DNA from 3 places in the Streptomyces sp. RLA131 genome. Region 3 is predicted to be linked to each of the others. Evidence: riboswitches for the same ligand, from Rfam matches in the RefSeq annotation. Region 3 holds a riboswitch; each other region holds the start of a gene.
What was found. A riboswitch is a leader RNA that binds a small molecule or an ion and turns the genes downstream of it on or off. The one in region 3 is predicted to bind S-adenosylmethionine.
Positions count from the first base shown of each region.

Region 1: it holds a riboswitch for S-adenosylmethionine, as region 3 does, so the genes downstream of both, RWE79_RS11185 (aminotransferase class V-fold PLP-dependent enzyme) here and RWE79_RS36000 (putative leader peptide) in region 3, are expected to answer to the same signal.
Region 2: it holds a riboswitch for S-adenosylmethionine, as region 3 does, so the genes downstream of both, thrC (threonine synthase) here and RWE79_RS36000 (putative leader peptide) in region 3, are expected to answer to the same signal.

Region 1 is NZ_JBWDOQ010000002.1:2,242,560-2,247,288, reverse strand. It holds gene qcrB (cytochrome bc1 complex cytochrome b subunit) at 1-994, shown strand, start outside; gene trpD (anthranilate phosphoribosyltransferase) at 1,112-2,134, shown strand; SAM riboswitch class IV at 2,354-2,470, shown strand; gene RWE79_RS11185 (aminotransferase class V-fold PLP-dependent enzyme) at 2,625-3,962, shown strand; gene RWE79_RS11180 (Lrp/AsnC family transcriptional regulator) at 3,964-4,245, opposite strand; gene RWE79_RS11175 (rhomboid family intramembrane serine protease) at 4,242-4,729, opposite strand, start outside.
Region 2 is NZ_JBWDOQ010000002.1:3,606,377-3,611,105, forward strand. It holds gene RWE79_RS17260 (ubiquitin-like small modifier protein 1) at 1-142, opposite strand, end outside; gene thrC (threonine synthase) at 184-1,476, opposite strand; SAM riboswitch class I at 1,494-1,621, opposite strand; gene RWE79_RS17270 (glucosyl-3-phosphoglycerate synthase) at 1,833-2,798, shown strand; gene RWE79_RS17275 (alpha,alpha-trehalose-phosphate synthase (UDP-forming)) at 2,860-4,317, shown strand; gene RWE79_RS17280 (hypothetical protein) at 4,368-4,700, shown strand; gene RWE79_RS17285 (hypothetical protein) at 4,697-4,729, shown strand, end outside.
Region 3 is NZ_JBWDOQ010000002.1:7,751,488-7,756,216, forward strand. It holds gene RWE79_RS35990 (AfsR/SARP family transcriptional regulator) at 1-853, shown strand, start outside; gene RWE79_RS35995 (glutathione S-transferase C-terminal domain-containing protein) at 1,015-1,938, opposite strand; SAM riboswitch class IV at 2,251-2,392, opposite strand; SAM riboswitch class IV at 2,554-2,665, shown strand; gene RWE79_RS36000 (putative leader peptide) at 2,708-2,833, shown strand; gene RWE79_RS36005 (LLM class flavin-dependent oxidoreductase) at 2,910-4,181, shown strand; gene RWE79_RS36010 (NtaA/DmoA family FMN-dependent monooxygenase) at 4,202-4,729, shown strand, end outside.

The DNA.
Region 1 (4,729 bases), 5.5 Mb from region 3:
CTACACGATCCACGTGCTGCTGATCCCGGGCATCATGCTGGGCCTGCTGGTGGCCCACCTGATCCTGGTCTTCTACCACAAGCACACCCAGTTCCCCGGGCCCGGCCGCACCAACAACAACGTGGTCGGCATGCCGCTGCTGCCGGTGTACATGGCGAAGGCCGGCGGCTTCTTCTTCCTGGTCTTCGGCGTCATCACGGCCATGGCGGCCCTGGTGTCGATCAACCCGGTCTGGTCCTACGGGCCGTACCGTCCCGACCAGGTGTCGACCGACGCGCAGCCCGACTGGTACATGGGCTTCGCCGAGGGCCTGATCCGTGTCATGCCGAGCTGGGAGATCAACGCCTGGGGCCACACGCTCCAGTTGGGTGTCTTCATCCCGCTGATCGTCTTCCCGGTGGTGCTGGCCTTCCTGGGCGCCTGGCCGTTCATCGAGTCCTGGGCCACCGGCGACAAGCGGGAGCACCACCTGCTGGACCGCCCGCGCAACAAGCCGGTCCGTACCGGCATCGGTGCCGCGTGGATAAGCGTCTACATCATCCTGATGGTCGGCGGTGGCAACGACCTGTTCGCCACCCGCTTCCACCTGTCGATCAACACGATCACGTGGATCGTCCGGATCGGTGTGTTCGTGCTGCCGGTGCTGGTCTTCATCGCCACCAAGCGGATCGCGCTGGGCCTGCAGCGACGGGACCACGACAAGGTGCTGCACGGCCGCGAGACCGGCATCATCAAGCGGCTGCCGCACGGTGAGTTCATCGAGATCCACGAGCCCCTGCCGCAGGGCGCGCTGTACACGCTCACGCAGCACGACCAGCCGCGGCCGCTGGAGATCGGGCCCGAGGTCGACGAGAACGGTGTCGAGCGCAAGGCCGGACGGATCGCGAAGCTCCGGTCGAAGCTGTCCCACAGCCTGTACGGCAGGGACACGCAGATCCCGAAGCCGACCGGCGAGGAGTACAAGGAGATCATGAGCGGCGACGGCCACCACTGACTCCGTAGCGCTGTGCCACCGGGAAGGGCCTCGTCCGTGGGTTGGACGGGGCCCTTTGCCGTGCCCCGGCGCCGATAGGCTTCGCAGACGTCCGTCACTGGGAGCGAGGAGCGGTTCATGAGCTGGCCCGACCTGTTGAGCGCGTTGTTGTCCGGGCAGGACCTGACCGCCGCCGACACCGCGTGGGCGATGAACCGGATCATGAACGGTGAGGCGAGCGACGCGCAGATCGCCGGCTTCATGGTGGCGCTGCGCGCCAAGGGCGAGACGGTCGAGGAGGTGCTCGGCCTCGTCGAGGCGATGTACGCGCACGCCGAGCCGCTGCTGATCCCCGGACCGGCCGTCGACATCGTCGGCACCGGCGGCGACCGCGCCAAGACGGTCAACATCTCCACGATGTCGGCGATCGTCATCGCGGGCGCCGGGGTCCGGGTGGTCAAGCACGGCAACCGGGCGGCGTCCTCGGCGAGCGGATCCTCCGACGTACTGGAGCGGCTGGGGATCAACCTGGAGCTGTCACCGCAGCGGGTCGCCGAGATCGTCGAGGAGACCGGCATCACCTTCTGCTTCGCGGCCAAGTTCCACCCCGCCATGCGGTTCGTGGGCAAGGTCCGGCGGGACCTGGGCGTGCCGACCTCGTTCAACATCCTCGGCCCGCTCACCAACCCGGCCCGGGTGACGGCCTCCGCGATCGGCTGCTTCGACACCCGGATGGCCGGGCTCATGGCCGGCGTACTGGCCAAGCGGGGTTCCTCGGCGCTGGTCTTCCGCGGCGACGACGGGCTGGACGAGCTGACCACGACCGCCACCTCCCAGGTGTGGACGGTGCGGGACGGCGCCGTCACGCAGGTGCCCTTCGACCCACGTGACGTGGGCATCGAGCTGGTGCCGGTCGAGGCGCTGCGCGGCGCCGACGCCTCGTACAACGCGGAGGTGGCCCGCCGGGTCCTCGCCGGTGAGCCGGGGCCGGTACGGGACGCGGTGCTGCTCAACTCGGCTGCGGCGCTGGTCGCGTTCGAGCCGGGCGAGGGCACGCTGACCGAGCAGATCGGCCGCGCGATGACCCGCGCCGCCGAGTCGATCGACTCCGGCTCGGCCGCGGGCACGCTGGAGCGCTGGGCGGCGGCGACCAAGGCGTAGCCGGTACCAGGGGGCGGCCGGTACCAGGGCGCAGCCGGTACCAGGGCGCAGGCAGTACCAAGGCGCAGGCAGTACCAAGGCGCGGCCGGTGCCGTGGCCGCGCTTGTCCCCGTTCGCCGGCCGGGCGATTCCGCGGCCGGTCCGGCGAACGGGGAGCGTGGTGTCCGCGATACGGACCGGCGCTTGCGCGGCGGAGCGCGTGTGGCATGATTTTCGGCAGGTCACGAGTGACAGCGCACAAGCCCCGGCTCGCTGTCCGGCAACCCTCCTTCTGCGGCGGGGTGCCCCGGGTGATGACCAGGCCGTGAGCAGCGAGGCTCACGGCAAGCGCGGATCCGGGAGTTCTTCTGATGAGCAAGCGAATGCGATAGGGCCCGAGGCCCGGTTTTCGGCTTTCCCTGCCCTCCCGTCGCTCTGTCCGTGCCTGTCGCGGCCGCGCCGAGGGCACTTCCCTGCTCGCTCACGCTCTGCCGCCCCCAGGAGTTCTGTCATGTCTGCTCCCGTGAACCAGTCCGTCCGCACCCCGCTGCCCGTGCTCGGCCGCGATGTCCTCGTACCGCTGGTGACCGGCGGCGAGGTGACGTACGCGGCCCTCGACTACGCCGCCAGCGCCCCCGCCCTCCAGCGGGTCTGGGACGACGTCGCCGCCTACGCGCCGTACTACGGCAGCGTGCACCGGGGGGCCGGGTACCTGTCGCAGCTGTCCACGGACCTGTTCGAGCAGAGCCGGCGGACGGTGGCGGAGTTCCTGGGCTGCCGGGAGGACGACCAGGTGGTCTTCACCCGCTCGACGACGGACTCGCTGAACCTGCTGGCCGCCGCCGTCCCGGCCGGGACCCAGGTGTACGTCTTCGAGACCGAGCACCACGCCGCGCTGCTGCCCTGGCGCGACACCGACCTGACCTGCCTGCCCGCGCCGCGCACCCCCGGCGAGGCCGTCGCCGTCCTGACCCGGGCGCTGGCGGCCGGCCGCGATCAGGACCGTCCGGCGCTGGTCTGTGTGACCGGCGCGTCCAATGTCACCGGCGAGCTGTGGCCGGTACGGGAGCTGGCCGCCGCCGCGCACGCCCACGGCGCCCGGATCGTCCTGGACGCCGCCCAACTGGCCCCGCACCACCCGGTGGACGTGGCGGAGCTGGACGTGGACTGGGTGGCCTTCTCCGGCCACAAGCTCTACGCCCCGTTCGGTTCGGGCGTGCTCGCGGGGCGGGCCGACTGGCTGCGCGCCGCCGAGCCGTACCTCGCCGGCGGCGGTGCCTCGCGCCGGGTGGCACGGGGCGAGGACGGCCGGGTGGACGTCGAGTGGCACGAGACCGCCGCCCGGCACGAGGCCGGCTCGCCCAACGTCATCGGCGTCTACGCCATCGCGTCCGCGTGCCGCGCCCTCACCGAGGCCGGGTTCGAGGACCTCGTCGCCCGTGAACAGGACCTCGTCGCCCGGGTGCGGGCCGGTCTGGCCGAGGTGCCGCAGGTGAAGGTGCTCTCCCTCTTCGGTGACGACGCCCCGCGCGTCGGCGTCATCTCCTTCGTGGTGGCGGGCTGGAACAGCTCGCACTTCGCGGCCGCGCTCTCCGCCGAGTATGGCATCGGGGTCCGCGACGGCCTGTTCTGCGCCCATCCGCTGGTGCGTACGCTGCTCGGCGACCGCGACGAGCCCGGTGACTGCGGTGGCGACGCCACCCTCAACGCCATCCGGGTCTCCTTCGGCGCCGGCACCCCCGACGAGCACGTCGACCGGTTCCTGGCGGCCGTCGCGGAGCTGGTACGCGACGGAGCCGCCTGGAACTACCGCACCGAGGAAGGCCGTTGCGTGCCCGACCGGGGCTGACTCAGGCGTCCAGGCCGATGGAGAACGCGGCCTCCAGGTCGTGCTGGGAGTAGGTGCGGAAGGCCACATGGGTATCGGTGGCCTCGACGCCGGGGATCTTGCTGATGCGGCCGGGGATGACGTCGGCCAGGTCGTCGTGGCGGGCCACCCGGACCATGGCGACCAGGTCGTAGGTGCCGGTCACGGAGTAGACCTCGCTGACCCCGTCCAGGGCGGCGATGGCCTCCGCGATCTCGGGGATACGGTCGACGCTGGTCTGGATGAGGACGATCGCGGTGATCACGGCTGAAGATCTCCTTGGGTGGCCGAGGGTGCGCCCGGCGGGGCGGCCTCAAGCCTATGCGGTCGCCGGAAGCAGACCCAGGTGCACAGGAATCCGAAGACGAACCCGATGACATGTGCAAGGTAGGCGACCCCGGGGCCCTGCTGGCTGATCCGGGCCGCCAGCCACTGCAGGACGAACCAGAAACAGAGCACCATCCAGGCGGGGAAGCGCAGCGGCAGGAAGAACAGGAAGGGGAAGAGGCTGGTCACCCGGGCCCGCGGACAGAGGAACAGATACGCCCCGAGCACCCCGGAGATCGCCCCGGAGGCGCCGACGAGGGTCTGCGTCGAGCCGGCGTGGGCCAGGGCGTAGCCGTAGGTGGCCAGATAGCCGGCGGCCAGGTAGAAGAGCAGGAAGCGTGCCCGGCCCATCCGGTTCTCGACGTTGTCGCCGAAGACGTGCAGAAAAAGCATGTTGCCGAGCAGATGCACCCAACTGCCGT
Region 2 (4,729 bases), 4.1 Mb from region 3:
CGAGCACCCGCGCGGAGATGCCCGGGTGGTTCGCCTCCAGGGACGCGATGACCTCGGCCAGCGTCGTGCCCTCGGCGGGCACCTCGGACTGTCCGCCGGTGTAGGTGCGAAGGATGGTCGGGATGCGGACGGAAGCGCTCATGATTCGGGATTCACCTTCAGTCGGGCAGACGGGAGTCGGGGTCAGCCGGACAGGCCGGCGGCACGGAACGCGTCGAGGCTGGGCTTGATCGTGGCCGTCGGCCCGGTGGTGTCGGCCACGGCGTCCAGGGTCTTCAGGCCATCGCCGGTGTTGAGGACGACCGTCTCCTCGGCCGGGTCGAGCAGGCCGCTGTCGATCAGCTTCTTCAGGACACCGACCGTCACCCCGCCCGCCGTCTCGGCGAAGATGCCCTCGGTACGGGCCAGCAGCTTGATCGCGGCCACGCACTCCTCGTCGGTGACGTCCTCCACCGCGCCGCCGGTGCGGCGCGCGATGTCCAGGACGTACGGGCCGTCGGCCGGGTTGCCGATCGCCAGCGACTTGGCGATCGTCTTCGGCTTCTGCGGGCGTACGACGTCGTGGCCGGCCTTGAAGGCGGTGGAGACCGGCGAGCAGCCCTCGGCCTGGGCGCCGTAGATCCGGTAGGGCCTGTCCGCCACCAGGCCGAGCTTGATCAGCTCCTGGAGACCCTTGTCGATCTTGGTGAGCTGCGAGCCCGAGGCGATCGGGATGACGATGTTGTCCGGCAGCCGCCAGCCGAGCTGCTCGCAGATCTCGTACGCCAGGGTCTTGGAGCCCTCGCCGTAGTAGGGGCGCAGATTGACGTTGACGAAGCCCCAGCCCTCGCCGATCGGGTCGCCGATCAGCTCGCTGCAGAAGCGGTTGACGTCGTCGTAGTTGCCCTCGATGCCGACCAGTTGGCCGCCGTAGACCGCGGCCATCACGACCTTGCCGGCCTCCAGGTCGTGCGGGATGAACACGCAGGAGCGGAAGCCGGCGCGGGCGGCGGCGGCACCGACGGCGCCGGCCAGGTTGCCGGTGGAGGAGCAGGACAAGGTGGTGAGGCCGAAGGTGCGGGCGGCCTCCAGGGCGATGGCGACGACCCGGTCCTTGAACGAGTGGGTCGGGTTGCCGGAGTCGTCCTTGATGTGCAGGCCGCCGGTGATGCCCAGCTCGCGGGCGAGGTTGTCGGCCTTGACGAGCTTGGTGAAGCCGGGGTTCAGGTTCGGCTTGGTGGTCACGTCGGCCGGGACCGGGAGCAGCGGCGCGTAGCGCCAGATGTTGTCCGGGCCGGCCTCGATCTGCTTGCGCAGCCGCTCCGGGTCACCGGTGGGGAGGTCGTAGGCCACTTCGAGCGGCCCGAAACACTCCTGGCAGGCGAAGATCGGCGTCAGCGGGAAGCGCGTGCCGCATTCGCGGCAGGACAGCGCGACAGCGGGGCCGAAAGCGGCGGAAACAGAGGTGTGATCTGCGGAAATGGTCTGCGCAGCCATGGAGGCGAGGCCCTTTCTCCTCATCTTCCCCGCGGCGCATTTCGCCGCGAGACGGAATTGGCACCTTCCCCACCTGGACCTCGCGGTCGGCGGGAGGGTTGCCGGGGCTTCAACGGGCCGTTCCCTCTGCCCCTCTGGATGAGCGGTATGGCGGTGACGCACTGGCACAGGGCCACCGCATTTGTCGTCCGAAGACGTAACAAGCCCAGATCATCGTGGACATACGATGGTCATGTCTCGTGTTCAAGACTGTAACCGACGACCCCGAACCTGGTCATAGGCAGTCCGTCCATCGAGACAGATGCGACAGACCGCCCTGCCGGAGGGGGGACAACTCCGACAGAACGGAGCCGCACGTGCTTGACGAGGTAGCCGACTGGCTGGAGCGCCGGTCGTGGTCCGCGGACCGCAGGCCGCTCTCGACCCTGCTCGCCGCGAAACGGTCGGCGGGCCCGAGCGGGACGGTGAGCGTGGTGCTGCCCGCGCTCAACGAGGAGTCCACGGTCGGGACGATCGTGGAGACCATCCGCCGTGAGCTGATGAGTGACGCCGTACCGCTCGTCGACGAGCTGGTGGTGATGGACTCCGGTTCGACGGACCGTACCGCCGCCGTCGCCGAGGCCGCCGGCGCGACCGTCGTGCACCGCGACGCGGTGCTGCCCCGGCTGCCGGCCCTGCCCGGCAAGGGCGAGGTGCTGTGGCGGTCCCTGCTCGCCACCAGCGGGGAGATCGTCGCCTTCGTCGACGCCGACCTGCGGGACTTCGACGCGCGCTTCGTGTCCGGGATCATCGGCCCGCTGCTGACCGACCCCGGCGTGCAGCTGGTCAAGGCCATGTACGACCGCCCCCTCGAAACGGGCGGCACCGTCGTCCCGGCGGGCGGCGGCCGGGTCACCGAGCTCGTCGCCCGGCCCCTGCTCAACCTGCACTGGCCGCAGCTGGCCGGCTTCGTCCAGCCGCTGGGCGGCGAGTACGCGGCCCGGCGCTCGCTGCTGGAGCAGCTGCCGTTCCCGGTGGGCTACGGCGTCGAGCTCGGCATGCTCATCGACTCCCTCAACACGGTGGGCCTGGACGCCCTCGCCCAGGTCGACGTCGGTGTCCGCCACCACCGTCACCAGGACGGGCAGGCGCTCGGCCGGATGGCCGCGACGATCTATCGCACGGCGCAGCTCAGGCTCGCCCGGGGCCACCTCGTACGGCCCGTCCTGACCCAGTTCGACCGCGCCGAGGGCGGCTTCACGCCCCGCGTCCACGACGTCGCGACGGAGGAGCGGCCCCCGATGCTCACGGTCCCCGAATACGCGGCGCGCAGAGCGGCGTAGCCGCGAGGGCGGGGCGGCGCTCGACGTTTGGGTTCGGGCCGGCGCGGCTAGGCTGGTCAGCATGGTCGCCAAGCACTCCGCCCGAGTACTGGTCGCGTCCAACCGCGGCCCCGTTTCGTACGCCCTCCGCAAGGAGGACGGCTCGCTGACCGCCAAGCGCGGCGGCGGGGGGCTGGTGTCGGGGCTGAGCGCGATCGGGCCCGACGCGGACGCCGTGTGGGTGTGTGCCGCCCTGGGCGACGGGGACCGGACGGCGGTCGCGCGGGCGCAGGGCGGACGGCTGGACCCGGCGGACAGCGGCGGCCAGCAGGTACGGATGCTCGACATCGAGCCCCGGACCTTCGCCGCCGCCTACAACGGCATCGCGAACTCCGTGCTCTGGTTCGTCCACCACCTCCTGTTCCAGACTCCGCTGGAGCCGGTCTTCGACGAGGACTTCCGAGGTGACTGGGCGGCCTACCAGGCCTACAACACCGCCTTCGCCGACGGGCTCGCGGAGGAGGCCGCCCAGGGCGCCTCGGTGCTGGTGCAGGACTACCACCTGGCCCTGGTGCCCAAGCTGCTGCGGGCCCGCCGGCCCGATCTGCGCGTGGGGCACTTCTCGCACACGCCCTGGGCCCCGCCGGACTACTTCCGGCTGCTGCCCGACGACGTGGCCGCCGAGGTGCTGACCGGCATCCTCGGCTCGGACCGCGCCGCCTTCCTGACCAGGCGCTGGGCGAACGCCTTCGCGGACTGCTGCGCCACCGTGCTCGGCGCCTCCGTGATCCGCGACGAGGGCGCCCTGACGGTGACGTACCAGGGCCGCACCACCCGGATCGGCGTGCACGGCCTCGGTGCCGACGCCGACTTCCTGCGTGAGCGCTCCCACCGGGCGGATGTCGAGGAGCGGCTGGCCGGGCTGCGTGAGGCCGTGGGCGGCCCGGACCGCAAGGTCATCGTCCGGGTGGACCGCACCGAGCTGTCGAAGAACATCGTGCGCGGGCTGCTCGCCTACGGTCAGCTGCTGCGCGACCACCCCGAGTGGCAGGGCCGCGTCGTGCACATCGCGTTCGCGTACCCCTCGCGGCAGGATCTGCCGGTGTACGTCGAGTACACCGACGACGTACGCCAGGTCGCCGAGGAGATCAACGAGGAGTTCGGCACCCCCGGGTGGGAGCCGGTCATGCTGCACGTCAAGGACGACTTCGCCCGCTCCCTGGCCGCCTACCGGCTCGCCGACGTGGCCCTGGTCAACCCCATCCGCGACGGCATGAACCTGGTCGCCAAGGAGGTGCCCGTCGTCTCCGACGAGGGCGTCGCCCTGGTGCTGTCGCGCGAGGCGGGGGCGTACGAGGAGCTGGGCGAGGACTCCTTCGTCATCAACCCGTACGACCTGCGGGCGACCGCGCAGGCCCTGCACGACGCGCTGAGCCTGCCGGTGCACGAGCGGGCCGAGCGCAGCAAGCGGCTGGCCGCCGCCGCCACCGCGCTGCCGCCGCAGCAGTGGTTCCTGGACCAGCTGGCGGCCCTGGGCTGACGGCCCGGATCGCGGTGGCACCGCCGGTGGCCGGTGCGTCGCGTGGCCGCATGGCTGCTGAGAAGCTCTCGATCTCGTTCGACCCCGAAACGGTCGGTCGCGCACGCCGCGCGGCGGAGCACGAAGGGCTCTCGCTGTCCACCTGGACAGACCGTGCGGCACGCAGAGAGGCCGACCTCGCCGAGGGACGGGCAGCGCTGGCGGAGCAGTTCGCCGCGTTCGGGGAGCCCGAGGACGAGGCCCGCGCATGGGTCAGGGCCCGGCCGGCCGAGACGGGCACGGGGCTCCCGGCGTCCGCCGACGACGCCGCGAGGCGGCAGGACGCCCTGACCGCGCTCGACGCCCTGTCGACGGAGGGCACGGAAGGGGCCGGGCGAAAATGACGATCCTTCATCCGCGCCGGGCGCTCCTT
Region 3 (4,729 bases):
GGCCTGGTTCCGCGCCGAACACCGGATACTGACGGCCGCCGTGGAACGGGCGGCGAAGGAATCCCGCAGCCACGCCTGGCAGCTGGCCGCCGCCATGTCGACGTTCCTGGACCTCCAGGGGCACTGGCAGGTCCTTGCCGAGACCCACACCATCGCCCTGGCCGCCGCCGAACGGGACGGCGACACCGCCGGTCAGGCCGGTGCCCACCGGGGCCTCGGCGTCGCCCACGACCGGCTCGAACGCCCCGACGAGGCCCGCGTCCACTATCTGCGCGCCCTCGACCTGTTCGCGGCGGCCGGCGGCCACGCCGGCCAGGCCCGGGTCCACCAGCACCTGGGCCGGCTGGCCGGCGCCCAGGGTCGCCCCCGGCAGGCACTCGCCCACGCCCACGAGAGCCTGCGCCACTACCGGGCCGCCGACGACCGCGGCGGCCAGTCCGCCGCACTCAACCACCTGGGCTGGTTCAACTCCCAGCTCGGCTCCCACCGCCAGGCTCTGACGTACTGTCAGCAGGCCCTGGAGCTGGCCCGGCTGACCGGCAGCTTCAGCAGCGAGGCCCACACCTGGGACAGCCTGGGCTACATCCACCGCCGGCTCGGCGAGCACACCGAGGCCGTGCACTGCTACGAGGAGGCGCTCCGGCTCTTCCGTACGACCGGCGACGTCCACAGCGAGGCCGCCGGACTGGCCTACCTCGCCGACGCCTACGAGGACGCCGCCGACGACAGCGCCGCCCACCGCGCCCGCCGGCAGGCCCTGGCCATCACCGACGACCTGGGCCTGCCCCCGACCGACCCGCTGCGCGTCAAGATCCTGCACGACCTGGCCGCCCACCCGCTGCCCCGCGCGTAGGTTCTGTAGTGGGTGGTAGGTCGTGTTCGGAGCCGGAGGGGTGTGTCCGCCGCCTGGGCGGGCGACGGCTGACGCCTGCCGGACGTGGTCAGGTGGGTGGGGGTGTGCGGTGGCCGGCCGGCCATTGCCGGAGTTCGCGGCCGGGGATTACGGGACAGCCCTCAACCCCGGCCCGCCCCCAGTACCCCGGGGAGCGCGACGGCGGCGCCCGAGGACTCCGGGCCCCGGCAGGTCGCGCGGTGCAGCCGCGCCATGTGCTCCGGACAGAGGTTGCCGCCGAAGGCCGGGTGCGCGCGCAGCCGCCGTACGTAGGCCCACAGCCGGTCGTACGCGCCGATACGGTGGACCGCGTCGGCGTCCAGGTGGAGCCGGTGCACGGTTTCGAGGTGGACGAGCGTCACCCACAGGTCCACGTCCGCCGCGGTCAGGGCGTCGCCCAGCAGATACGGTCCGGCGGCCAGCTGCCGGTCCAGCAGCTCCAGTGCCGTCAGCAGCGTCTCCGCCGCCTCCCCCGTGCGGTGCGCGGCCGGCGCCGCGCCGGCCCGCTGGGCGGCCTGGGTGATGTCCTCGTCCAGGAGTTCGCGGATGGCGTCGATGTCCGCGGCCAGGGCCCGCGGACGCAGCCGGGGGCCGCCCGCGTCCGGGTCGCCGAAGCAGGTCGCGAGGTCCCGGAGGATGTCCGGTGTGTGGTTGCTGACGATCCGTCCGCTCCACCGGTCGCTCAGCGCGGGCACGGTCAGCGGACCGCTGTAGTGGTGCCAGGTGGTCTCGTACGCCGCCCGCAGCGGCGCGAGCGGGTCGCCACCGGCGCGGTCCGGGAAGGGCAGCGCCGTGGTGCCGACCGAGTCCCGCAGACCGAGCAGGTCCAGGGTGACGGAGACACGCAGCGAGAGCGGGCAGCCGGGGGAGAGGTACACCAGGTAGCGGTGCGGGGCGGGGTAGAAGCCCCCGCCGAGGTTCGCGCCGATCCGGTTGCGGAAGCGCTGGCCGACGCGGGCCGGTGAGTGCGGGGCGTGGACGGGCCGGCCGGGGCGGAGGTCGCGACACGCCGCCGGAACCGAACTGCGCAGAGTTGTCTCGGACATGGCTCTCCCTGGGGGTGGTGGAGCTCCGGAGGGGGTCCGGGGCGCGGGGTTCGCCGCGCCTGGACCCGGGACTGCCGTGGCGGCCCGGACGACCCGGCAGGACGCGGGTCAGGACAGGACGGGGCCGGACCGGGTCAGGCGGTCGGACCGCATGCGCTGCGGAGCCGCAGCAGATCGATGTGACGGCGCCTGGTCAGGAAGCAGGCACGGCTCGCAGAGACCCGCCGGGTGGCCCGGCGGGCGCTTGCGCGGGTGCTGGCCGTCCTGGGCATCTCCGCCGGTCCCGTCACCGTCGAGGCCTCGCGCATCACGAGACCGCACTTGCCCCGCCGCACCGGCGGGACCCGGTCGTCACCCGGGGCACCCCGTCGCGGTGGAAGGGTTGCCTGTCAGCGGGCCGGGGCCGATGACCGACCGGGCCCGAACTGCCCGGTGAGCGCTGACAATCGTGACCGTCGCCAACAGTGTGAGTGCGCCCCGGCAGGCCGTCAAGAAGGCCGTACCTGTCACACGGCCCGCGGAATAGACGCCGTCCTCCCGGTGTTTGAGGTCACAGTGCGAGCTTGATCTTCCGGGGATTGCGCGGTGCTGCGGCCTCGCGTAGCGTTCCCGGCAGGTTACGAGCGTCAGCGTCAAGCCCTGGCTTGCTGACCGGCAACCCTCCTACGCGGCGGGGTGCTCCAGGTGACGACCGGGCGGGTCCGTACGGGGCCCGCAAGCGCGATGCCGGTGCGGCCCCCGGGCCCGCCGAGCCGGAGGGGTGGAGGTGATGGTGGTGCGACCCGTGCCGAGCCGCTTCGTCGTCACCGTTCTCGCCCCGCGCGGCTGCGTCCACCTGTACTCCCGGCACCACATCGACCTCCAGCGCGTCGCCGGCGCGCTCTGTTGTTCCTGACCTGTTCCCCGCCGCCGGACCCTCCTGTTCACGGTCCGGCGTTCACGTACGGTCGATCAGGAAGGCAGCCCCCTTCATGTCCGCAGCACCCCCTTCCCCCGCTTCAACGGATTCCCCCTCCTCACCCGCGTCCCCGCCCGCGCCGCTGCATCTCGCGGTCGCCCTCGACGGGGCCGGCTGGCACCCGGCCGCCTGGCGGGAGCCCGAGGCCCGCCCCCAGGACCTGCTCACGGCCGGCTACTGGACCGACCTGGTCACCGAGGCCGAGCGCGGACTGCTGGACTTCGTCACCTTCGAGGACGCCTTCGGGCTCCAGTCCTCCCGGCCCACCGAACCCGACGGGCGCACCGACGAGGTCCGCGGACGGCTGGACGCGGTGCTCATCGCCGCCCGCGTCGCACCGCTGACCCGCCACATCGGACTGGTACCGACCGTCGTCGCCACCCACACCGAGCCGTTCCACATCTCCAAGGCGATCGCCACCCTGGACTACGTCAGCACCGGCCGCGCCGGCCTGCGGGTCCAGGTGTCGTCCCGCCGGCACGAGGCGGCGCACCTGGGCCGCCGTACGCTGCCGCAGTTGCCGGCCGAGGCCTTCCAGAACGCGGCGGCCCTGACGGACCCGGTCGTACAGGAGCTGATCGCCGAGCTGTTCGACGAGGCCGCCGACCACATCGAGGTGGTACGCCGCCTGTGGGACAGCTGGGAGGACGACGCGGAGATCCGCGAGGCCGCCACCGGGCGCTTCGTTGACCGCGACAAGCTGCACTACATCGACTTCGAGGGCCGGCACTTCAGCGTCAAGGGCCCCTCGATCACCCCCCGGCCGCCCCAGGGCCAGCCGCCGGTCAGCGCGCTGGGGCACGCGAGCGTTCCGTACCGGCTGATCGGCCGGTCGGCCGACATCGGCTATGTGACCCCCCACGACAGCGACCAGGCCCGTGCCGTCGTCGCCGAGATCCGCGCCGCGCAGGCCGAGGCCGGCCGGGCGGACGAAACCGTGCACATCTTCGGCGACCTCGTGGTGTTCCTCGACGACGAACCCGGCGCGGCGGCGGACCGCAAGGCACGCCTGGACGGCCTCGCGGGCCACCCGTACACCAGCGACGCGAAGGTGTTCACCGGCACCCCCGGGCAACTGGCCGACCTCCTCCTGGACTGGCAGCGGGCCGGACTCACCGGCTTCCGGCTGCGCCCCGGCGCCATCGGCCGCGACCTGGAGGCCGTCACCCGGGGCCTGGTGCCCGAACTCCGGCGCCGCGACGCCTTCCGGCACGCGTACGAGGCCGACACCCTGCGCGGGCTGCTCGGACTCGCCCGCCCCGCCAACCGCTACGCCACCGTCTGAGCCGGAGGGATCTTCCGACCATGAGCAAGCCCCTGAAGCAGATCCATCTCGCGGCCCACTTCCCCGGCGTCAACAACACCACCGTGTGGAGCGACCCCGAGGCGGGCAGCCACGTCGAGTTCAGCTCCTTCGCGCACTTCGCGCGGACCGCCGAACGCGCCAAGTTCGACTTCCTGTTCCTCGCCGAGGGCCTGCGGCTGCGCGAACAGGGCGGCCGGATCTACGACCTGGACGTGGTGGGCCGGCCCGACACCTTCACCGTGCTGTCCGCGCTGGCCGCCGTCACCGAACACCTCGGCCTGACCGGCACCATCAACTCCACCTTCAACGAGCCGTACGAGGTGGCCCGCCAGTTCGCCAGCCTGGACCACCTCTCCGGCGGCCGCGCCGCCTGGAACGTCGTCACCTCCTGGGACGCCTTCACCGGCGAGAACTTCCGCCGGGGCGGCTTCCTCCCGCAGCAGGACCGCTACTCGCGGGCGCAGGAGTTCCTGCGGACCGCCGAGGAGCTGTTCGACTCGTGGCACGGCGACGAGATCGTGGCCGAC